Regions from separate parts of the Arthrobacter sp. YC-RL1 genome, predicted to be linked through region 4. Evidence: riboswitches for the same ligand, from Rfam matches in the RefSeq annotation. Region 4 holds a riboswitch; each other region holds the start of a gene.
What was found. Region 4 has a riboswitch for S-adenosylmethionine ahead of ATC04_RS14655 (aminotransferase class I/II-fold pyridoxal phosphate-dependent enzyme). Riboswitches for the same ligand answer to the same signal wherever they lie in the genome.

Region 1 (5,409 bases), 2.8 Mb from region 4:
CTGCGGACCCTGGGCGCGGTGCCCGCGCTGGTTCCGGCTGCCGGACTTCGCGAGCTCTGGAACGAGGACATGGCGCTGTCGGCGGCCAGAGCACCGGAAGCGTACTGCCGTTCGCTGGCCCGGCGCACGGCCCAGATCAGTGCGGAGCATGCGTTCACGCTGCTGGCGCTGGCCGCCAGTTCGACGCAGTCCGAAGCCATCGCAAGGCTCACGGTCCACCGCAATACGCTGATCCAACGAATGGACCGGATCAAGCAGGTCACCGGCAGCGACCCGCGGGTTCCCGGCGAGCTGATGGCCTTGCTCAACTCCATCTACGCCCGGGTCCGGCTGGGCGAAATGCACATATTCCAGTATTCGAAGCAGCTGAAGTATGGGCTTCGGCCTATAGGACTTGTGGAGGAATCTCCATAGGGTTAATGCATGACCTCAACACCGAACTCTTCGCCGGCCACTGGGTTGCAAATCGCCGTGGTGCCGGATTCCTTCAAAGGCAGCGCTCGCGCCAGCGAGGTCGCCGAAGCCATCAGGACCGGATTCCTCGCAGGTGCCGGCAGCCTGGGCCGTGAAATCTCCGTGACCGCGGTGCCCTTCGCCGACGGAGGCGAGGGAACCCTGGAAGCGCTGATCGACGCGTGGGGCACCGAACCGGTTCCGGTGCAAACCGCTGATGCCTTAGGCAGACCGGTGCAATCACGGCTGGGGCTGTCTGCCGACGGGAAGATCGCGGTGGTCGAAGCAGCCGAAGCAGCCGGCCTGCCGCAGGTTGCCGATGCGCCGCGCCAGCCGCTGTCGGCCACCACCTACGGGCTCGGCGCGCTGGTATCCAAGGCGCTGGACCTCGGGGCCGAGCAAATCATCCTCTGCCTGGGCGGCTCCGCGACCACCGACGGCGGCACCGGTTTGCTTTCCGCTCTGGGCGCCAAGTTCCTCGACGCCGACGGCAACCAGCTGCAATCGGGAGGCGGCCCGTTGAACGAGCTGCACAGCATCGATGTCAGCGGGCTGGATCCGCGCGCCGCCGGGGTAGTGTGGCAGATCGCTTGCGATGTCACCAACCCGCTATTGGGCGAGAACGGCGCCGCAGCGATCTTCGGGCCGCAAAAGGGTGCTTCCCTGAAGGATGTCGCAACCCTCGACGCCGGGCTGGGCCGGCTGGCCGATGTGCTGGAAACCGCCACCGGCCGGGTGCTGCGCGACCGAGAAGGCATGGGCGCCGCCGGAGGCCTGGCCTTCAGCCTGGGCAGCTACTTCGCGGTCGACCTGGTCCCCGGGTGGGAGCTGGTCGCCCGGGTGCTGGACGCCCACCGCATCATGGGCGGCGCGGATCTGGTCATCACCGGCGAGGGCCGGCTGGACTCGCAGTCCCTGCAGGGCAAGGTGGTATCCGGGGTACTGCAGGCCGCCGGGGGAGACGTTATCGTGATCGCCGGATCGGTCAGCCTGGAAGACCAGGTTTTGGCCGACGCCGGAATCCTCGCGGCCTACTCGATCGCTCCGGGCCCGGCGAGTTTGGCCGAGCTGTCCGCCGACGCGCTGAAGCTGCTGGAGCGCACCGCGTTCAGCGTCGCACGGACCTACCTGCGCTGAAGCGCTCGCTGTCGCTTTGCGCAAAACCCTTGCCACCGTCGAGGACCGATGCCTAGCGTGGGAGGCAGCGCGGCAACCGCCGCGCCCCCGTCGGCGAAAGGGCCAGCATGGCAACCGTGAAAGTCGGAGAAGAGAACACCACCGATATCGAGCTGTACTACGAGGACCACGGCTCCGGGCAGCCGGTGGTGCTGATCCACGGCTACCCGCTGGACGGATCCTCCTGGGAGCTGCAGACCGCGACGCTGCTCGGCGCCGGCTACCGCGTCATCACCTACGACCGCCGCGGCTTCGGCAAGAGCTCCAAGGCGGCCGTCGGCTACGACTACGACACCTTCGCCGCCGACCTGCACACGCTGCTGGAAACGCTTGACGTGAAGGACGCAGTGCTGGTGGGCTTCTCCATGGGCACCGGCGAGGTAGCCCGCTACCTTTCCACCTACGGCTCGGCCCGCGTCGCGAAGGCCGCCTTCCTCGGCTCGCTGGAACCGTTCATCCTGCAGACCGATGACAACCCCGAGGGTGTGCCGCAGGATGCGCTGGACCCGATGGCCGAGGCCGCCAAAACCGACCGCTACGCGTTCTTCAGCAGCTTCTTCGAGAACTTCTTCAACACCGAGACCTTCCTGGGCAACCGGCTGAGCGAAGAGGCGCTGGCCGCGAACAAGGCCCTGGCCTATGCCGCCTCGCCCTACGCCTCGGTCGCGGCCCAGTACACCTGGACCACCGACTTCCGCGCCGACATCCCGAAGATCGACGTGCCCGCGCTGATCGTGCACGGCACCGCCGACCGGATCCTGCCCGTGGACGTCACCGGCCGGCGCTTCGCCGAGGCGCTGCCCGCCGCCGAGTACCACGAGGTGGATGGCGCCCCGCACGGGCTGCTGTGGACCCACGCCAAGGAGGTCAACGACCTGCTGCTCGGCTTCCTCTCCCGCTAGCCGCAAGGCCCGCCGGGCCCGGGCACTGCGTGCGCCAATATGACGTCGTGCGACGGCTGGATGCTGCCGCGCGCCGTCGCGATCTGGGCCCGGCGCGGGTTCCAAACTCCCAATATGACGCAGTTTTGCGGTGCGTTCCGCCGCGTGACGGGGCGGTTCCCTCCGGCTTCGGCGGCGTGCTTGAATCGGTGCACACCATCCAGAGCGGCTGAGAGACCTGGCTCCGCGACGCCGCAGCAAGCCTGTAATCCGCAGGGAGTGCTAACGCCAGGTTCGATGGAGCCCGGGCCGCGTCCCGGTATCCCTCGGAAGTCCAATTCCAAGGAGCCCGATCATGACCGTCACCGCATTGCCCCGCGTCCCGTACACCGGCACCGCCAGCGAGGCCGAACTGGAGCGCTGGCGCGCCGTCGCCCGCCAGGTTGCCGGCACCCTGGCCGCCGACGCGCTGGCCCGCGACCGCGCCAACAAGCAGCCCTTCGCCGAGGTGAAGCTGCTGCGCGAGGCAGGGCTGCTGGAGCTGCTGGTCCCGGCCGAGTTCGGCGGCGCCGGCGGGCACTTCGAGACCGCCTTCGAGGTCATCCGCATCCTGGCCGCCGCCGACGGGTCGATCTCCCAGCTGCTGGCCTACCACTACATCAACCAGTCCTCCATCGCGTTCTACGCCCCGGCAGAGGCGCAGGCCGACTGGTGGCGGCGCACCGTGGAGGGAAGCTGGCTGTGGGGCGACTCGGTCAACCCGGTGGACCCGAACCTGGTGCTGACCCGCGAGGGCGATGGCTACCGGCTGAACGGGGCCAAGCGCTTCTCCACCGGCTCCGGGGTGGGCGAGGTCATCGTCGTCAACGCGGAGGTCGAAGGCAGCGGCGAGCTGCTGGCCTTCGTGGTCCCGCGCGAGGCCGAAGGACTGCGCATCGTCGACGACTGGGACTATCTGGGCCAGCGGCTGAGCGCCTCGAACTCGCTGGTGTACCGCAACGTGCGCATCGAGCCGTCCGACGTGCTGGGCCCGGTCACCGACGAGCCGGTGGCCACCCTGCTCACCCCGGGCATCCAGCTGGCCTTCGCGAACTTCTACCTGGGCATCGCGGAGGGCGCGCTGGCGCGGGGCCGGCAGATCCTGCTGGGGCGCACCAACGCCTGGTTCCTCTCGCAGGCCGAAACCTATTCGCAGGACGTCGTCTTCCAGCGCACCGTGGGGGAGCTGAAGGCCCGCACTGCCGCGGTGGCCGCGCTGGCGGAGAAGCTGGGCCGCCGCTTCGATCAGGTGCTGGGCGGGGCAGTCAGCCAGCCGCAGCGCGCCGAGTTGGCGGTGGCGATCGCGGAGCTGAAGGTCGTGGCCAGCGAGGCCGGCGTGGAGGTCGCCAACCGCATCTTCGAGGTCACCGGATCCTCCTCCACCAAGAGCAACGTCGGGCTTGACCTGTTCTGGCGCAACGTGCGCACGCACTCGCTGCACGACCCGGTGGACTACAAGAAGATCGAGGTCGGCGCCTACTTCCTGCGCGGCGAATCGCAGCCGCTCTCGCTGTACACCTAGACACTGGACGCCTACGCCACCCTGCCTGCAACACCGATTGGAACACCAGATGATCGCCCTGTCCACATCCCGTCTGGCCGGGCTGCGCGAACGCTTCGCCCCGCACTTCCAGGCCATCGCCGACGGCGCCGCCGAGCGCGACCGCACCGGCGCCCTGCCCTACCGCGAGGTCGCCGACCTCGCCGCCGCCGGCTTCGGCGCGATCCGCGTGCCCGTCTCCCACGGCGGAGCCGGCGCCACCCTGCCCGAACTGTTCGAGCTGCTCACCGAGCTGGCCGCGGCCGACTCCAACATCGCCCAGGCGCTGCGCGCGCACTTCGCGTTCGTGGAGGACCGGCTGGTCGCCGCCCCGGGCCCCGGCCGCGACACCTGGCTGGCCCGCTTCGCCGCCGGCGAGCTGGTCGGCAACTCCTGGACCGAGGTCGGCGCCGTGAAGGTGGGCGAGGTGATCACCAAGGTCAGCCCGGACGGGGCCGGCGGCTTCAGCATCACCGGCGCCAAGTACTACTCCACCGGCTCGATCTTCGCCGACTGGCTGGACACCTACGCGCAGCGCACCGACACCAAAACCCGCGTCATCGCCGCCGTCCGCCGCCACCAGCCGGGTGTGGCCCTGGCCGAGGACTGGGACGGCTTCGGCCAGCGCACCACCGGCACCGGCACCTCCACGTTCACCGGCGCGGCGGTGGAGGAGCTGATCGAGTTCGACACCCGCTTCAAGTACCAGACCGCGTTCTACCAGCAGGTGCTGCTGGCGGTGCTCGCCGGCTCCGCCAAGGCCGCCGAACGCGAGTTCGCCGCGCAGCTGGCGGCCCGCAAGCGCACCTTCAGCCACGCCGCGGCCAACATCGCCGGGCAGGATCCGCAGCTGCTGCAGGTCATCGGCGAGGTCTCCGCGGCCGCCTTCGCCGCGGCGGCCACCGTGGAACGCGTCTCCCACGCCCTGCAGGGCGCCTACGAGTCGGCGATCGCGCTGCACTCCGGCGGCTCGATCCAGGAGGACGAGGCCGCCAACGACGCGGCCGAGCTCGCCTCCGCCCAGGGTCAGGTGGTGCTGACCCCGCTGGTGCTCACCGCGCTCACCCACGCCTTCGACGCGCTGGCCGCCTCCGCCACCAGCGTGTCCAAGAACCTCGACCGCCACTGGCGCAACGCCCGCACCGCCGGCAACCACAATCCGTGGGTGTTCAAGGCGCGGCTGATCGGCGACCTCGCGGTCAACGGCACGCAGCTGCCGCGCGTCTGGGCAATCGGCGCCTCGAAGTAATCCACAATCCGCAGCTGCGGCGGCCGGCCCTCCCGGCGCCCGCCGCACGCTGGGGACATGCAGACCTCCAC
Region 2 (5,409 bases), 240 kb from region 4:
GAACGACTCGCTGGGCGCCGGCGACAGCGCCCGATAGCCCCCGGACACGGCGGAGGCCGCGCCACCGATAACTGGTGGCGCGGCCTTCGCTTTGTGCGTGGATCAGTCTTCGTCGAAGACCAGGGTACGCAGCACCCCATCCAGCTGGGCGGCGTCCGTCAGGAAGCCGTCATGGCCGATCGGCGAATCGATGTAGTGCACGGGCTTGGGTGTGGCCAACGAGGCGGCCAGCTTCACCGACTGCTCCGGGTAGTACAGGCGGTCCGATTTCACGGCGGCCACCAGCACATTGACCTGCTCCAGCCGAGCCAGCGCCTGCTCATAGGAGCCGTGCCCGCGCGCCACGTCGTGGCTCATCAAGGCCTCGGTCAGCACCAGGTAGCTGTTCGCGTCGAAGCGGTTGACCAGCTTGCTGGCCTGGTGGTCCAGGTAGCTTTCCACCTGGTAGCGGCCGCGCTTGCCTTCGAAGGGGCCTGCCGGCACCTCGCCCTCCTGCGCCTTGCGGCCGAAGCGGTGCTCCAGCTCCGCCTCGGAACGGTAGGTCAGGTGGGCCAGCCGGCGGGCCAGTCCCAGCCCCTCGTCCGGGCGCGCCTGGTTCAGGTAGTAGTCTCCCCCGGCGAAATGCGGATCAAGCCGGATGGATTGGGTCTGCACCTGCGCGAACGCTATCTGTTCTGCGCTGGCTTGGCCGGTGGAAGCCATGACCACCAGGTTCGCGACCTGCTCAGGGAATTCAACCGCGTATTCCAGGGCCCGGGCTCCGCCCATGGACCCGCCGAGCACGGTATGCCAGCGCTCAATTCCCAGCTGCGTAGCCAGCCTTTGCTCCAGCCGTACCGAATCCTTGATGGTGACGAACGGGAAACGCGAACCCCACGGCACACCTTGCTCATCCAGCGATGCGGGGCCGGTGGATCCATTGCAACCGCCGACCATGTTCACCGAGACCACGAAGAAGCGGTCGGTGTCCACTGTCAGGCCGGGGCCGACGAAGTCCTCCCACCAGCCGTCGGTCTGCGAATCGCCCCGGGAGACGTGGGCGTCTCCGGTCAGGGCGTGCATCACCAGCACTGCGTTGCTGCGCTCGGCATTCAGCTCCCCCCAGGTTTCGTAGGCCAGGGCCACCTGCGGCAGGTAGCCGCCGAACTCGAAGGAGTACTCGCCCACGGACGCACGGCGCAAAATGCCGTGGGTCCCTTCGGCGAGCTCTTCGGTGCCGATGGTGTCTTCGGTAGTCACAATGGATGCCATGCCTAGCGGGTTTCCTGCAGTTCCTTGCCCTCAAGGGCTGCGACCGCCTGGAACCCAAGCTCGAGGTCGGCCAGGATGTCGTTGATGTTCTCCAGCCCGACGCTCAGGCGCACCAGTCCCGGGCGCACCCCGGCGGCCAGGCGCTCCGCGTCGGAGAGCTGGGCGTGGGTGGTGGAGGCCGGGTGGATGACCAGCGAGCGGACGTCACCCAGGTTCGCCACATGGGAGTGCAGCTGCAATGCGTCCACAAAAGCCTTGCCGGCTTCGACTCCACCGGGCAGGTCGAAGGCCAGCACCGAGCCGGCGCCCTTCGGGCTGTACTTGCGTCCGCGCTCGAACCACGGCGAGGATTCCAAGCCGGCGTAGGCCACAGCTTCCACATCCGCGCGGGCTTCGAGCCAGTTCGCGACAGCGGAGGCGTTCTCCACATGGCGTTCGATGCGCAGGGACAGGGTCTCCAGACCCTGGGCGATCAAGAACGCGTTGAACGGCGCCGGGGCCGAACCCAGGTCGCGCAGCAGCTGTACGCGGGCCTTGAGGATGTAGGCCAGGTTGGCGCCGAGGATGCCGTTGACGCCCAAGTCGCGGGCGTAGACCAGGCCGTTGTAGGACTCGTCCGGGGTGTTGAAGCTCGGGAAGCGCTCGGGATCCTTGGAGAAGTCGAAGTTGCCCGAATCCACGATCACGCCGGCGATCGCGGTGCCGTGGCCGCCGAGGAACTTGGTGGCCGAATGGATCACGATGTCCGCACCCCATTCGATGGGACGGATCAGGTACGGGGTGGCCAGGGTGCTGTCAACCAGCAGCGGCACGCCGACCTCGTGGGCGATCGCGGAAATGCCCTCGATGTCCAGCACATCCTGGCGCGGATTGGAGATGGTCTCGCCGAAGAACGCCTTGGTGTTCGGCTGGACGGCGTCGCGCCATTCCTGCAGGTTGTCCGGGTCGGAAACGAAAGTGACCTCGACGCCCAGCTTCTTCAGCGTGTGCTTGAGCAGGTTCTGGGTTCCGCCGTAGAGGCTCGGGCTGGCCACCAGGTGGTCGCCGGCCTCGGCGATGTTCAGGATCGCGAAGGTGGTTGCCGCCTGGCCAGAGGACAGCAGCAGTGCGCCCACGCCGCCTTCGAGGTCGGCGATGCGCGTTTCCACGGCCTCGGTGGTCGGGTTGCCGATGCGGGTGTAGATCGGCTCCAGCTCCTGCAGGGCGAAGCGCGCTGCGGCGCTTTCGGCGCTCGGGAAGACGAAGGACGTGGTCTGGAAGATCGGCAGGGAGCGAGCACCGGTAACCGGGTCAGGGCTCTGTCCTGCGTGGATCTGACGGGTTTCAAACGACCAATTGTTGCTCATGGCAGCCTCCAAAAGTTCTGTAACTATGGGGGTACACCACTGAACACACACCACCGGGAAGAACCTCAACGAGGTGCTGCCAGAGGGGTAACCCGCGCTTGTCCTTGACGCCGAGCGGCTCAAGGGCCAGGTCTTCACCCGGGGCACCCCACCGCGGTTGGAGGGTTGCCGCCCAGTAAGCCGGGGCTTGTTACTGGGACTCATGACCTGCCACCAGTGTGCCCGAAAATCGAATATCTTGGCAACCCGAGGCCGGATCCAGAGTCTCAATCGGTCATATTCACGTCCGAGCGACGTCTTATTGCACAGAATTCGACAAGAGTCCAGATCTTAGGATCACCTAAGTAGAGACTGGGATCACATTGTTGTCATGATTGGCACATGATGAGGCTAGATCACGTTACGTACGCATGCGGCCCGGATGGGCTGATGCCAACCGCTGAAAGAATTGCAGAGTCCCTGGGCCTGGAATTCGTCAAGGGAGGCGTGCATCCACGGTTTGGAACTCGCAATGTAATTTTCCCGCTGAAGCACAACCAGTACCTTGAGGTCGTCGAGGTACTGAACCATCCTGCCAGCCTCAAGGCACCTTTCGGACAGGCCGTGCGCGCGCGCTCCGAGCTGGGCGGCGGCTGGATGGGTTGGTGCGTGTCATTGGACGACCTGAGCGGAGCGGAAGAACGCCTGGAACGCAAGGCAGTTCCCGGGAACCGCAAGTTCCCCGACGGCCGCGAACTGACCTGGCAGCAGATCGGCATCAAGGGCCTGATCGCGGATCCGCAGGTGCCCTATCTGCTGCGCTGGGACGACGGCACCGAGGACCTGCATCCGTCGCGCGCGCTGGAGCCTACCGGTGAAATCAGCGAGATCAACATTGCAGGATCCCGCGAGCGCGTGCTTGAATGGCTGGGGCAGCCGGAGAACGTGAATCTCGGACCGGTGACCACCAAGTACCAAGCTCCCAACGGGACGCCGGGCATCCTGTCGGTAACTTTCAATACCGCCAAGGGCACGGTCGTTCTCTAGGAACATCGGGGACCACAGCACAAGATAGGCGGGGACAATGGAGTCCCCACCTACCTTTGCTTGTTAATTGGACGGTTGGTGCAGCCCTAGGATCCGGGTAGCTGCACCAGCTGGCAGTTTTCGACTCCCGCGGCCGCCCGTTTCACCCAGCTGATTTGGGACTGCTCGTCCAGCGCGTTCAGCGCGTCGAGCTGCTCAGACTGGGCTGAGTCGACGAATTCCCGGTCTGCCTTTGTAGTCCACCATTGGTACAGCAGGTTGGACTGCGCCCACATGTGCCGCTGCGCTTCGGTAGCGGCACTCGAGGTGCCAACAATGCCGTGGCTCGCCGCAAGGCTGCCCAAACATTGTTCGGTGGGGTTGACCGACATTTTCATGGCCAGATCCCACTTGACGGTTTCCGGGGAATAGCGGTCCTCGAAGCCCAGCAGCAGACCGCCGGTTGCCTCGGCATGGGCCTTGCTGCTGGTGATGATGCGCGGCTGCTGGATTCCTGTGGCCTGTTCCAACTGGCCGACACCCGCGGTGATGTTAGACCTCCAGTCGTTCCAGTGCTCCGCTTCCCCGGGCCAGAAACAGTACTCGTGCCCGTCGCCGGGTTCTTCGCAGCGTAGCTCGGAGGTGCGGCTGAGCTGCTGCTCTTCGCCCGCATCCTGCGCCGCCAGCGCCCCGCCGCCCCAGAGCACTGTCAGCGACAATGCTCCGGCCACGGCCAGCGCGCGACGCGCCATTCGGTTCATGTTCTGCGCCTTGACGCAGATGGCCAACACGCCCAACATCGACCAGCCCAGATAGCACAGGGCGACTGCCTGGATGACTATGGGATTCGGTGCCGAATCCCGGGTGCAGCACTCTGAAAGCCCTGCCATGTTGCTCAGCATGGGGCCAGGGGCCACCAGGGAAAGCAGTTGCAGTCCGGAGAACAACACGATGCTCAGCCCGATGGCCAGCTTCGGGGCGAACAGCAGTCCCAGCCCCAAACCGCCCAGGCACAGGCCCAGCATCATGAGCATGGAGAGCAGGAATAGTCCGGGGTCGGGGACGAACACTTCGCCCATCCGGTACATCACCGTCGCGTAGCCCAGCAGGTAGGCGCTGGCGCCGACAACCAGCGGGGGCGCCAGCAGCTGCAGGGCGGTTGCCGCGATGCGGTGCGGTCCGCGTACCCGGCGCAGGGCCGCGATGCCGAAGCGGCCGCCCACCCATGCGGCGTAGGTGCCCAGCACGACGCCGCAGAAGAGCATGCCGAAGGAGGAGGCGACGCTCAGGCCTTCCCTGCTGGTATGTTCGGTCTCCACCGGAACCAGCAGCGCCAAGAGCTCGGTGAAGATCAGCATCGCCATCAGCGCGAGGCAGGCCCGCGACTTGCTCCAGAGTTCGGCGAACTGCATGTCTTCCCTTCGAGTTCCTGACGGATGCTCTCTCATCAGGAAGTCTTTCATCAGATTGGCGGATATTTTGTACCGGAGTAACTTTATCCGCTTTTTCTGGACGTCCGCTTCAAATACCCTGCTGGTTAGGGAACCAGCCGTTTGCCCAGCACTGCGACGTTCAGGCGTTCGAAACCGAGTTTTTCGTAGAACTGCGTAACCGAGTCATTGCCGGCGCGGACCATCAGCTGGACCTTGACGGTTCCCCGGGCGCGCAGCCATTCTGCTGCCGCTTCGACGATGCGCCACCCGCAGCCCTGGTCCTGCAAGTCGGGGTCGACGGCGACGTAGTAAAGCCAGCCGCGATGCCCGTCATCTCCGGCCATGGCGGTGGCGGCCAGCCGCTCCCCCTGGAC
Region 3 (5,409 bases), 470 kb from region 4:
TTTCAGGGCCTCTGCGGAGAACCCGCCGAAAACCAGCGAGTGGATGGCGCCGATGCGGGCGCAGGCCAAGGTGATCACCACGGTTTCGATGAGCACCGGCAGGTAGATGACCACGCGGTCGCCCTTGGTGATGCCCAGCTCCAGCAGCGCGTTGGCGGCCTGCGAGACGCGTTCTTGCAGGTTCTTGTAGGTGACCGCGATGCGGTCGCCCGGTTCGCCCTCGAAGTACAGGGCCACCTTGTCCCCGTTGCCGGCGGCCACGTGGCGGTCCGCGCAGTTCACTGCGGCGTTCAGCGTGCCGCCCAGATACCAGGAGATCTGCGGGCCGCGCTGGGCCTGGGGATCCGCCGGAATGATCTGACTGGTAGTGTGCCAGGGGGTTTCCCAATCCAGAAGGTTTGCCGCTTCGTCCCAGAATTCATGGCGGTTCTCCGTGGTCGCGGCTGCTGTGCTGGATGCCAATTCGGTGGTCATTGCGGTTTTCCTTGGGTTGAAATGCGAAATCGGGTGGTGGCGGACTAGGACATGGGCTGTGTCGGTGCCCGGTTTACGTCCAGCGCCGGATGGCCCAGCGTTCGGCCACCGACAGCAGGGCGTCGGTGATCTTGCCGAAGATCGCGAGCAGGATGATGGTCAAGATCAAGCGGTCCAGACGGCCGTTGTTCTGCGAATCCGTCAGGAGGAATCCGAGCCCCATCGAGGCGCCGAGCAATTCTGCTGCCACGAGGAACAGCCAGGCCTGGGCCAGTGCAAGCCGGAGTCCGGAGAAAATGGACGGGACCACTGCCGGCAGCTGTACCGTACGCAGCAGGTTCAGGCCCTTGAACCCGAAGGAGCGTGCGGCTTCCACCAGCTGCGCATCGACGTGGCGCAGGGCCAGCGAGACGGTGGTGAAGACCGGGAAGAACGCGCCGATGATGATCAGCGTGACCTTGGAATCCTCGCCCATCTTCATCCACAGCACCAGCAGCGGTACCCAGGCAAGTGAAGGGACCGCGCGCAGAGCCCCGATGCTCAGGCTCAGCAGGGCGTCGGCGAGCTTGGACAGGCCCACCAGCGCGCCAAAGAGCAATCCGAGCAGCGAGCCGATCGCGAAGCCCAGTAGGACTCGCTGGGTGGAGATTCCGACATGCTTGCTCAGATCTCCGTCTTGGAACAGCTCACCGGCCGCGGCGAGCACCGCACCCGGGGTCGGCAGCGACCAGGGGGCGACGATGCCGCTGACCGTGACGTACTGCCATACCGCGACAATGACCACCGGCAGGATCAAGGACAACAGCCACTTGGGCGCCTGCAGGATCCGAGCGGCGAAGCCAGGTTTGTGCCGGTCGGCAGCGGCAGAGCTGCCGCCGGCTGCCTGGGAAATCTGAGTTGGCGTGGACATGATGATTACTCTCCGGAAATGTTCTTGGCGTCGGCCTTGGTGGCGAACTGATCATCCACCAGGGTGGCCAGCGCTTCGTCAACGGTTTCCTGCTTGGATACGTCGCCGCTGGCAACCAAGGTAGGGGCGATGTTGCCGAGCACCTTGGTGAAGGATTCGCCGGGAACGGTGTCCACGTCCAGGTTCGAGCGTTCGTTGATCACCGTCTGGGCGACTTCGGACTCCAGTCCTGCGACCTCGGCCAGGATGTCCGCGGTTTCGTCCGGATTCGCAACGGCCCATTCGCGGGCCTTCTCGTACGAGTCGACCACCAGCTGGGCCAGCTCCGGGCTTTCCTCGATGAAGTCCGCGCGGGCATTCAGTGCGCCGTAGGTGTTGTAGTCCAGGTTGCGGTGGAACAGCTTGGCGCCGTCCTGTTCGGCGGCGGCCATGATCGGGTCGAGACCGGACCATGCGTCGACCGAGCCGTTGGCCAACGCGGTGCGCCCATCGGCGTGCTGGACGTTCTGCAGGGTGATGTCCTTTTCGCTCAGACCGGCCTCCTCAAGGGTCTGCAGCAGGAAGAAGTACGGATCAGTGCCCTTGGTAGCGGCGACCGACTTGCCCTTCAGATCTGCCGGGGTGGTGATCTTCGAGTCCTTGTTGACCACCAGCGCCGCCCATTCAGGCTGCGAGTAGAGCGAAATGGTCTTGATCGGCGAGCCGTTGGAGCGGGCCAGCAGTGCGGCGGAGCCAGCGGTGGAACCGACCTGCACCGCGTCGGCGCGCAGCGCTTCATTTGCCTTGTTCGATCCGGCGGATTGGATCCACTCGACGGTGACACCCTGTTCCTTGGCTGCCGCATCCAGCCAACCCTTTTCCTTGAGCACCAGGCTCAGCGGGTTGTAGGTGGCGTAGTCGATGGACAGGGTCTTGCCGTCGCCGGCTGCCGAGGCGTTCTCTCCGGCGCAGCCGGAGAGGGCTACGGCGCCGACGGCCAAGGCGGCGATGGACAGTGCGGTACGACGGGTGAAACGGTGTGCGAGCATGGAAATTCCTTGATTTGTGCGTGCGAGTGCAGCGGCTGCGTGGATGCAGCCGTAGAAGAAAGTCGAGATGCCGGTGGCGAAACCGGTATTAGTGGTTTGCGGTGTCGACGCCTAGCAGTCCCAGCAGGTGGGCGCGGTTGGTGACGAACAGTGCGTCGCTGTGGCTACGCGGGTGCGCCGCGGACAGCCGGAGGTCCTCGATGACCGTCGCTGACTGCTGGCCATTGGCACGCCCCAGGACGATCACCCGATCTGCCAGGGTCAGCGCCTCGTCGACGTCGTGGGTCACCATCAGGACGGTGGTCGGGAACGACGCATGGATGGACAGGAGCAGGTCCTGCATTTTCAGGCGGGTCAGTGCATCCAGTGCGCCGAATGGTTCATCGAGCAGCAGCACGCCGGGGCGGCGGGCCAGTGCTCGGGCGAGCGATACGCGCTGTGCCATGCCGCCGGAAATTTCGCGTGGCCGCAGATCGGCCGCGTGGGTCAACCCGGTCAGCTCCAGCAGCTGGTTGATGAGTTCAATGCCGGCCGGCTTGCTGGTCCCCGGAGCCAGTCCGAGTGCGATGTTCTCGCGCACCGAACGCCATGGCAGCAGCCGTGGCTCCTGGAAGGCCACCGCGCACAGCTCGTTGATGTCGTTGACTTCCCGGGTGCCGGTGAAGACGGCGCCACCCGTGGGATGGTCCAAGCCGGACACCGAGCGAAGCAGCGTCGACTTACCGCAGCCGCTGGCTCCGAGGATCGCCACCACCTGTCCTGCTTCGATGTGGAGGTTGACGTCTGCGAGGACGGTGCGCTGCTCCTTCTTGGTGGTGAAGGTGCGCGAGACATTGTGGAAGTCCACGGACAGCGCGCTGGATGCGCTGGTTGCAACCTCGGTCTGAGGCAGGGCAAAGGCAGTAGCCATGATCATCTCCATCGGTCCTGGCGGTAGCACCGGCCGTGAATTCCGGGAATTCAACGGTGGTTGCTGCGGCGTCATAGAGCCAGATCTCTCGGCCGCTCGGGATGGTTACGCATCCATTACATGCATTCGAACGATTCCATTGCAAATCCTGCGTAACATGAAAAATATTCGATCTGAACGCGTAATATGTGGGATATTTCGTTATTTATTTCATTGAACGTTGGTTTGATCGATCTTTGCCCCTCTTCCTTGGGTCATCTTCGGCGGTTCGCGGCAATCGGCACTCGCGAGCCTCTGCAACCCGTGCGTTTTCAGCGACGAAATATGACTACGGGGCTTGGAGCCGCCCGATTGTTACGGCTACAAATGATTACGACCCATCCAGAGCGGCTGAGAGATCTGGCTCCACGACGCCGCAGCAACCACCCATGACAGGGACGGTGCTACCGCCAGGATCGATGGAAAGAATCGAGGACTTTTTATGTCTTTTGGCGCACCCCAAAACGATTTTGAGGTGGACTTCAACACGCTGAGCACCCCGGGGGCCGGCAATGCGCTGGAGCTCGACGAGTTCACCGAAGACCGTCCGACCCGCCAGCTGCTCAAGATGACTCCGGGGCCGGGGGCCGACGAAGACTACGAGCGCCTTGCAGCGATTTTCCGTCCGGTGTTCGCCCAGATCGCCGCCGGCGCCAAGGAGCGCGACCGCAATCGCATCCTGCCCTTCGAACAGGTGGGCCTGCTGAACCGCGACCGCTTCGGGGCGTTGCGCCTGCCGGTCGCCGACGGCGGCCACGGCGCCCGGCTCAGCGACGTCTTCCGCCTGCTGATCGAGCTTTCCGAGGCCGATTCCCATATCGGCCAGCTCTGGCGCGCGCACATTGCCTTCGTCGAGGACGTGCTGCGCCTGCAGGACGAGCAGCTGAAGGCCAAGTGGTTCGCCCGCATCGCGGCCGGGCAGATCGTCGGCAACGCCTACACCGAAAACGGCGGCAACGCGCTGGGCACGCTGAATACCAAGTCCAGCCAGGTCGACGGCCGCTGGGTGGTCAATGGCGAGAAGTACTACTGCACCGGCACCATCTTCGCGGACTGGACCACCGTCGCGGTGGCCCATCCGGAGCGCCCGGGACGCCAGATCGCCGTGGTCTCTACCCAGCACAGCGGCGTGAAGATCCTGGACGACTGGGACGGCTTCGGCCAGGGGCTGACCGGTACCGGGACCACCGAGTTCCACCAGGTGCCGGTGGACAGCTTCATGCCGGAGGATCCCAACGACCCCGAGGCCTCGATCTTCCAGCTGGTGCTCATGGCGGTGCAGGCAGGCATCGGCCGCGCGGCGCTGAACGACATGCGCAGCTCGGTGCAGGCGCGCACCCGCAGCTTCACCACCGGCACCGGCGTCCCGGTGCACCGCGAACCGCAGGTGCTGCAGCTGGTGGGGGAGGTCTCCGCGGAGGTCTTCGCCGCGGACTCGGTGGTCATCGGAGCGGTGCTGGAGGTCGAAGCCGCGCTGCAGGACGCGCAGCTGAACGCGGAGGAGCGATTTGCGGTCTGCGAGCTGGCCGCCAACCGGGCGCAGACCATCGTGCAGCCGCTGGTCATCAGCGCCACCAGCAAGCTCTTCGACGGGCTGGGCGCCTCGTCCACCCGCAGCAGCTGCAACATGGACCGGCATTGGCGCAACGCGCGCACCATCGCCACCCACAACCCTGCCATCTACAAGGCGCGCATCGTGGGGGACTACGAGATCAACGGGGTCCAGCCCCAGCGCCTCTCGGTCACCGGCGACCTCGCCGCACCCACCGGGCACCACGCCGGCTAGCGGCCGCCGCGCCGCGCACCCACCAGACTTCCACTTCTCAACCACGAACAAGGGGCACATCCATGAGCGAGAACCAGCCACATAACGCGAAGCGGGAAATCCTCTTCAACGCCTTCGACATGAACTGCGTCGCCCACCAGTCCCCGGGCCTGTGGCGCCACCCGAAGGACAAGGCCGCCGACTACAAGACCATCGGCTACTGGACCCACCTGGCCAAGGTGCTGGAAAAGGGCAAGTTCGACGGTCTGTTCATCGCCGACGT
Region 4 (5,409 bases):
CGCGCAGCACAGCGGCCCCGGCGCTTAGCGCACTTAGCTTGGCCAGTGCCACATCACGGGGGAACGGCGCCATGCCGCAATTGGTGCTCGGGATGAGCTTGTCAGCATCCATGTACGCCAGCGCCTTGCGCAGGGTTTCCGCCACCTCGTCAGGGGTCTCGACCTGCTGATTCGCCACGTCGATGGCGCCGAGCATGACCCGCTTGCCGCGCACCAGCTCCACGACCTCCACCGGGACGTTCGAGTGGTGGGATTCCAGGGAAATGGTGTCGATGGAGGAGCGCTGCAGCAACGGGAAGGACTTCTCGTAATGGCGCCATTGGGTGCCCAAGGTCGCCTTCCAGTCGTTGTTCGCCTTGATGCCGTAGCCGAAACAAATATGCGCCACGGTCTCGGCCTTCAGGCCCTCGCAGGCGCGCTCCAGCGCTGCCACGCCCCAGTCGGCCACCTCGTCGAAGAACACGTTGAACGCCGGCTCGTCGAATTGGATGACATCCACGCCCGCGGCTTCCAGTTCCTTGGCCTCCTGGTTCAAGATGGCCGCGAACTCCCAGGCCAGCTTCTCGCGGCTGCCGTAGTAGCCGTCGTGCAGGGTGTCCACCATGGTCATCGGGCCGGGCAGGGTCCACTTGATCTGGCGGTCGGTCAGGGTGCGCAGGAACTTCGCATCCTGCAGAAAGACCGGGGCCTTGCGCTCCACCGCGCCGACCACGCTGGGCACGCTGGCCTCATAGCGGTCGCGGATCAGCACCGTCTGCTTGTTCTCGAAGTCAACGCCTGACAGGTGCTCAATGAAGGTGGTGACGAAGTGCTGGCGGGTCTGCTCGCCGTCGGAAATGATGTCGATCCCGCGCCGGGTCTGCTCCAGCACCGCGGCGCGCATCGCGTCCTGCTTGCCCTCGGGCAGCACCGCCCCCTCAAGCTTCCACGGCGACCACAGGGTCTCGGTTTCCGAGAGCCACGAAGGCTTGGGCAGGGAGCCGACGATGGAGGTGGGAAGCAGGGTGTTGGTCATAACTGGTCCTTTGAATTCGTGAGGTGTTCAGGGGCGCTTAGGCGGCGGGGACGGCGTAGCCGGCGGCCCACTCTTCGAGCAGTGCGCGGTTCGGGGTGATGAAGTGTTCTTCGGTGTACTTGCCCTGGCTCGCGCCCAGGCGGGTGCGTTCCTCGCGGTCATAGGAGACCAACGTGCGGGAGAAGTCCTGCACCTCCAGGCTCGGACGGTAGACCGCCGGGGCCGGGGAGTTCGCGTTGTAGATCTCCGGGCGGTAGATCTTCTGGAAGGTCTCCATGGTGGCAATCGTGCTGGCCAGCTGCAGGTTGGTGTAGTCGTTCAGCAGGTCGCCCCGGAAATAGAAGGCCAGCGGCGCGACGGAGCCGGCGGGCATGAAGTAGCGCACGCGCAGGCCCATCTTCGCGAAGTACTCGTCGGTCAGGGAGTAGTCGTCCTGCTGGTATTCCAGGCCCAGCACCGGGTGGCTGTTGCCGGTGCGGCGGTAGGTCTTGGAGGTGGAGACGCTGATGCAGATCACCGGCAGCTGCTCGAAGCGCTGGCGGTAGGCTTCCGAGTCAAGGAAGTGCTGGAAAAGCCGGCCGTGCAGCTCCCCGAAGTCCTCCGGGACCACCGGTTTGCCCGAGGCGTCGGCAGTTGCCGGCAGCAGCACGCTGAAGTCGTAGTCCCGCACATAGGAAGAGAAATTATTGCCCACGATGCCGTGGGTGCTCGTCCCGGTGTAGCGGTCCAGGATGCTGGTGTTCAACACCTCCAGCAGCGGGAAGTCCTGCGCCCCCTGTGCCGAGTCGAAGTGCACGTTGGCGGAGATGATTTCCAGCTTCAGCGTGAAGCGCTCGCCGTCCGGATTGTCCCAGTGCATCAGGGAATTCAGGCGCCGGTCGATCATCGTCAGCGCGTTGCCCAGGTTCTCCCGGCGGTTCTCGCCGCGGGCCAGATTCGCGAAATTCGTGGTGATGCGCGAACTCTCGGCTGGAGTGTAGTCCTGGTTGAAATCGGTGCTGGAAATGCTGAAGGTCAATGCGTCTGCCATGGCGGCCAATCTGTTGCTCATGGGCCTGGACAGGCCTGAATCAAGTGGATGCCTCAATCATGCAGGGCCTTTTTCGATATCGGGTAACTGGGGCTAACTATGGATTGATATAGACTCAGCCTATGGTTCAAAAGGCAAGCGGCTTGACGCTGCAACAGCTTCGCTACTTCACCACGGTCGCGACCGAGGGCTCGATCTCCGCGGCCGCTGACCTGCTCTACGTGGCCCAGCCGAGCATGTCTGCCGCGATGAAGGAGCTCGAAGCACGCCTGGGGCGCACGCTGCTGGTGCGTTCAGCCAAGGGCGTGACGCTCACCGTCGAGGGCGCTGAATTCCTGGGCTATGCCCGCCAGGTGCTCGAACAGGTGCAGCTGCTGGAGCATCGCTACCTGGGCCGCCCGCCTTCCCGCCGCCTGCTGGGCATTTCGACCCAGCACTACTCGTTCTCCGTGGATGCGTTCGTGCGCATGGTCCAGGCCAGCGGGGCCGAGGAGTACGAGTTCTCGCTGCGCGAGACCCGCACTGAGGAGATCATCGAGGACGTGCGCACGCTGCGCAGCGAAATAGGTATCCTCTACCGCAACGACTTCAACCGCAAGGTCATCGACAAGCTGCTGCGCGAATCCCGGCTGGTGTTCCACCCGCTGTTCCTTGCAGATCCGCACATCTTCATCTCGCGCACCAACCCGCTGGCATCCCGCCGGCGCGCCACCCTGGAGGACCTCGAGGACCTGCCCCGGCTGACCTTCGACCAGGGCGCGAACAACTCGTTCTACTTCGCCGAGGAAATCCTCTCCACCCTCTCCAGCAAGCGCGAGATCAGGGTCTCGGACCGCGCGACCATCTTCAACCTCATGATCGGCCTAGGCGGGTACACGATCTCCACCGGCATCATCAGCGACGAGCTGGACCCGTCCATCGTTGCCATCCCGCTGGATATCGACGAGCGGATCGAGATCGGCTGGATCGACCACGCTGCGATCCCGCTGACCGAACAGGCCCAGCGCTACCTTGAGGAAGTACGCTCGGTGGTCTCCGAGTTCGGCGTTCACTTGCTGGGCTGAAACGTCATAGTGAGTCTTCAATTCGTCCTCACGCGACACATATAAGCCCATAATTCCCGGAATTCAGGGGTTTTTGCCCCATTTAGCGCGTCACATGGGCCATACGGGGCATGGCCCAGCATGACGAAACCGCGACATATGACGGGCCGCGGCACTGCATTAAGCGCCGGCCGCGCCCCCGCTTGCGCCTGCCGGCACCGGTGGCCAACCATGGAACTACTTACCCATCTAGAGCGACTAAGAGATCTGGCTCGTCGACGTCGCAGCAACCATCGGGAAACCGAAAGGTGCTAATGCCAGGAACGATGGAGCAGCTCCGAGCCGCGTTATAAACCGCGGCGCTGTGCCTCGTACCGTGATGTCCAGGCCGGCAATCGGCCTGGCACCGGCGGTGCGCGGCACCGTGTTCGGTGCACTCTCTCGTGGACTACACAACGAGAAGGAGTACTGCCATGGCCCAGCCACGAGACCTCGCACAGCAGTCAACCGCGGCGATCCACGCCGGATACACCCCGAGCGGGGACTACCGACCGCTGACCGTGCCGCTGTATTCCTCCGCGGCCTACGAATTTCCCTCGCACGCCGATGCGGTGGAGAAGTTCGCGCTGCGCCAGTCGGGCTTCACCTATTCGCGCACCGGGAACCCCACGGTGTCGGTCTTCGAGCAGCGCGCCGCCGCATTGGAAGCCGGAGCCAACGCGGTGGCCACCGCCACCGGCCAGGCTGCCGTGGCGCTGGCGCTGCTGGCGCTAACCCAGGGACCCAAGCACATCATCGCCTCCAGCCAGCTGTACGGCGGCACCGTGGACCTGCTCACCGATTCATTCAACGACTTCGGCATCCGCATCAGCTTCGTGGACCCGGATGACCCGGCGGCATGGGAGGCCGCCATCGAGGAAGACACCCGCGCGTTTTTCCTTGAATCGGTCACCAACCCGCTGTCCACGCTGCCGGATTTGCCGGCGCTCAGCGAGATCGCCCACCGCCACAACATCCCGGTGGTCGTGGACAACACACTGGCCACCCCTGCAAACTTCCGGCCGCTGCTGCACGGCGCGGACATCGTGGTGCATTCGGCCACCAAGGCCCTGGCCGGCCACGGCCAGGTGCTCGGCGGCGTGGTCGTGGACTCCGGGACCTTCGACTTCTCGGACCCGGTCCGCTGGGCGCAGGTCGCCGCGCCGCGGGCCCGCTACGCCGGCACCTCGCTGCTCGAACGCTACGGGGCCGGAGCCTATTCCATGCTGGTGCGTTCCAAGTTCCTGCATGACTTGGGCCCGACCCTGCCGGCGGCCAGCGCCCATGGCATCCTGACAGGCATCGAGACGCTGTCCGTGCGCACCGCCGCGGCGCAGCAGAACCTGCTGCTGTTGGCAAACTTCCTGCAGGCGCACCCCGCGGTGGCGCAGGTGCACCACCCCAGCCGGCCCGGGCACCCGCACTTTGAGCGGGCCAAACGCTTCTTCCCGCGCGGCACCGGCAGCGTGCTGGCGGTGGAACTGCACGACGAGGCCCTGGTCTCCGCGTTCATCGACAGCCTGGAGGTGATTGTGCTGGCCGCCAACATCGGCGACACCCGCACCATGATCGCCCACCCTGCCACCATGACCCACTGCCGGCTCTCCGAAGCGCAGCTGGCCGACGCGGGCCTGAACCGCGCGGTGCTGCGGATCTCGGTAGGACTGGAAGACCCCGCAGACTTGATCCGCGACCTGGACCGCGCGCTGAATGCGGCCCAGGCCGCCACCCGAGAGGAGAGCTTCGCATGAGCGGCTTCAACACGCTGGCGGTGCACGCCGGCCAGGAAAAGGATCCGCACACCGGTGCGGTGATCCCTCCGATCTACCAGACCAGCACCTTCATCCAGGACGGCATCAACGTGCTGCGCGCGGGCCACGAGTACTCCCGCGGATCCAACCCGACCCGCAACGGGTTCGAAACCCAGCTCACCGCTTTGGAAGGCGGAGCCGCAGGCTTCTCCTTCGCCTCCGGGATCGCGGCGGAAGACGCGCTGCTGCGGGCGCTGCTCGCCCCGGGCGACCACATCGTGCTGGGCGCCGACGGCTACGGCGGCACCAACCGGCTGATCACCCGCCTGCACCACAAGTGGGGCATCACCGCCAGCGCCGTGGACATCACCAACCTCGATGCGGTGCGCGCAGCGCTGCGCCCGAACACCGCGCTGCTGTGGGTGGAAACCCCCTCCAACCCGCTGCTGGGCATCGCTGATCTGGCAGGCTGGGCCTCCGTGGCCGCGGAAGCCGGCGCGCTGCTAGTCGTGGACAACACCTTCGCCACCC

Region 1: it holds a riboswitch for S-adenosylmethionine, as region 4 does, so the genes downstream of both, ATC04_RS01825 (acyl-CoA dehydrogenase family protein) here and ATC04_RS14655 (aminotransferase class I/II-fold pyridoxal phosphate-dependent enzyme) in region 4, are expected to answer to the same signal.
Region 2: it holds a riboswitch for S-adenosylmethionine, as region 4 does, so the genes downstream of both, ATC04_RS13555 (bifunctional o-acetylhomoserine/o-acetylserine sulfhydrylase) here and ATC04_RS14655 (aminotransferase class I/II-fold pyridoxal phosphate-dependent enzyme) in region 4, are expected to answer to the same signal.
Region 3: it holds a riboswitch for S-adenosylmethionine, as region 4 does, so the genes downstream of both, ATC04_RS16720 (ABC transporter ATP-binding protein) here and ATC04_RS14655 (aminotransferase class I/II-fold pyridoxal phosphate-dependent enzyme) in region 4, are expected to answer to the same signal.

The regions. Positions count from the first base shown of each region.
Region 1 covers NZ_CP013297.1:398,230-403,638, forward strand. The annotation lists gene ATC04_RS01810 (sugar diacid recognition domain-containing protein) at 1-414, shown strand, start outside; gene ATC04_RS01815 (glycerate kinase) at 424-1,590, shown strand; gene ATC04_RS01820 (alpha/beta hydrolase) at 1,698-2,531, shown strand; SAM riboswitch class I at 2,724-2,814, shown strand; gene ATC04_RS01825 (acyl-CoA dehydrogenase family protein) at 2,866-4,071, shown strand; gene ATC04_RS01830 (acyl-CoA dehydrogenase family protein) at 4,121-5,338, shown strand; gene ATC04_RS01835 (HNH endonuclease signature motif containing protein) at 5,396-5,409, shown strand, end outside.
Region 2 covers NZ_CP013297.1:2,922,137-2,927,545, forward strand. The annotation lists gene ATC04_RS13545 (SGNH/GDSL hydrolase family protein) at 1-37, shown strand, start outside; gene ATC04_RS13550 (homoserine O-acetyltransferase) at 103-1,251, opposite strand; gene ATC04_RS13555 (bifunctional o-acetylhomoserine/o-acetylserine sulfhydrylase) at 1,254-2,597, opposite strand; SAM riboswitch class IV at 2,687-2,805, opposite strand; gene ATC04_RS13560 (VOC family protein) at 2,979-3,623, shown strand; gene ATC04_RS13565 (hypothetical protein) at 3,710-5,014, opposite strand; gene ATC04_RS13570 (GNAT family acetyltransferase) at 5,140-5,409, opposite strand, start outside.
Region 3 covers NZ_CP013297.1:3,632,236-3,637,644, reverse strand. The annotation lists gene acs (acetate--CoA ligase) at 1-474, opposite strand, end outside; gene ATC04_RS16730 (ABC transporter permease) at 548-1,384, opposite strand; gene ATC04_RS16725 (aliphatic sulfonate ABC transporter substrate-binding protein) at 1,390-2,412, opposite strand; gene ATC04_RS16720 (ABC transporter ATP-binding protein) at 2,501-3,322, opposite strand; SAM riboswitch class I at 3,328-3,430, opposite strand; SAM riboswitch class I at 3,697-3,787, shown strand; gene ATC04_RS16715 (acyl-CoA dehydrogenase family protein) at 3,837-5,147, shown strand; gene ATC04_RS16710 (LLM class flavin-dependent oxidoreductase) at 5,210-5,409, shown strand, end outside.
Region 4 covers NZ_CP013297.1:3,166,395-3,171,803, reverse strand. The annotation lists gene ATC04_RS14670 (methionine synthase) at 1-1,015, opposite strand, end outside; gene ATC04_RS14665 (putative oxygenase MesX) at 1,053-2,045, opposite strand; gene ATC04_RS14660 (LysR family transcriptional regulator) at 2,168-3,109, shown strand; SAM riboswitch class I at 3,331-3,421, shown strand; gene ATC04_RS14655 (aminotransferase class I/II-fold pyridoxal phosphate-dependent enzyme) at 3,562-4,878, shown strand; gene ATC04_RS14650 (cystathionine gamma-synthase) at 4,875-5,409, shown strand, end outside.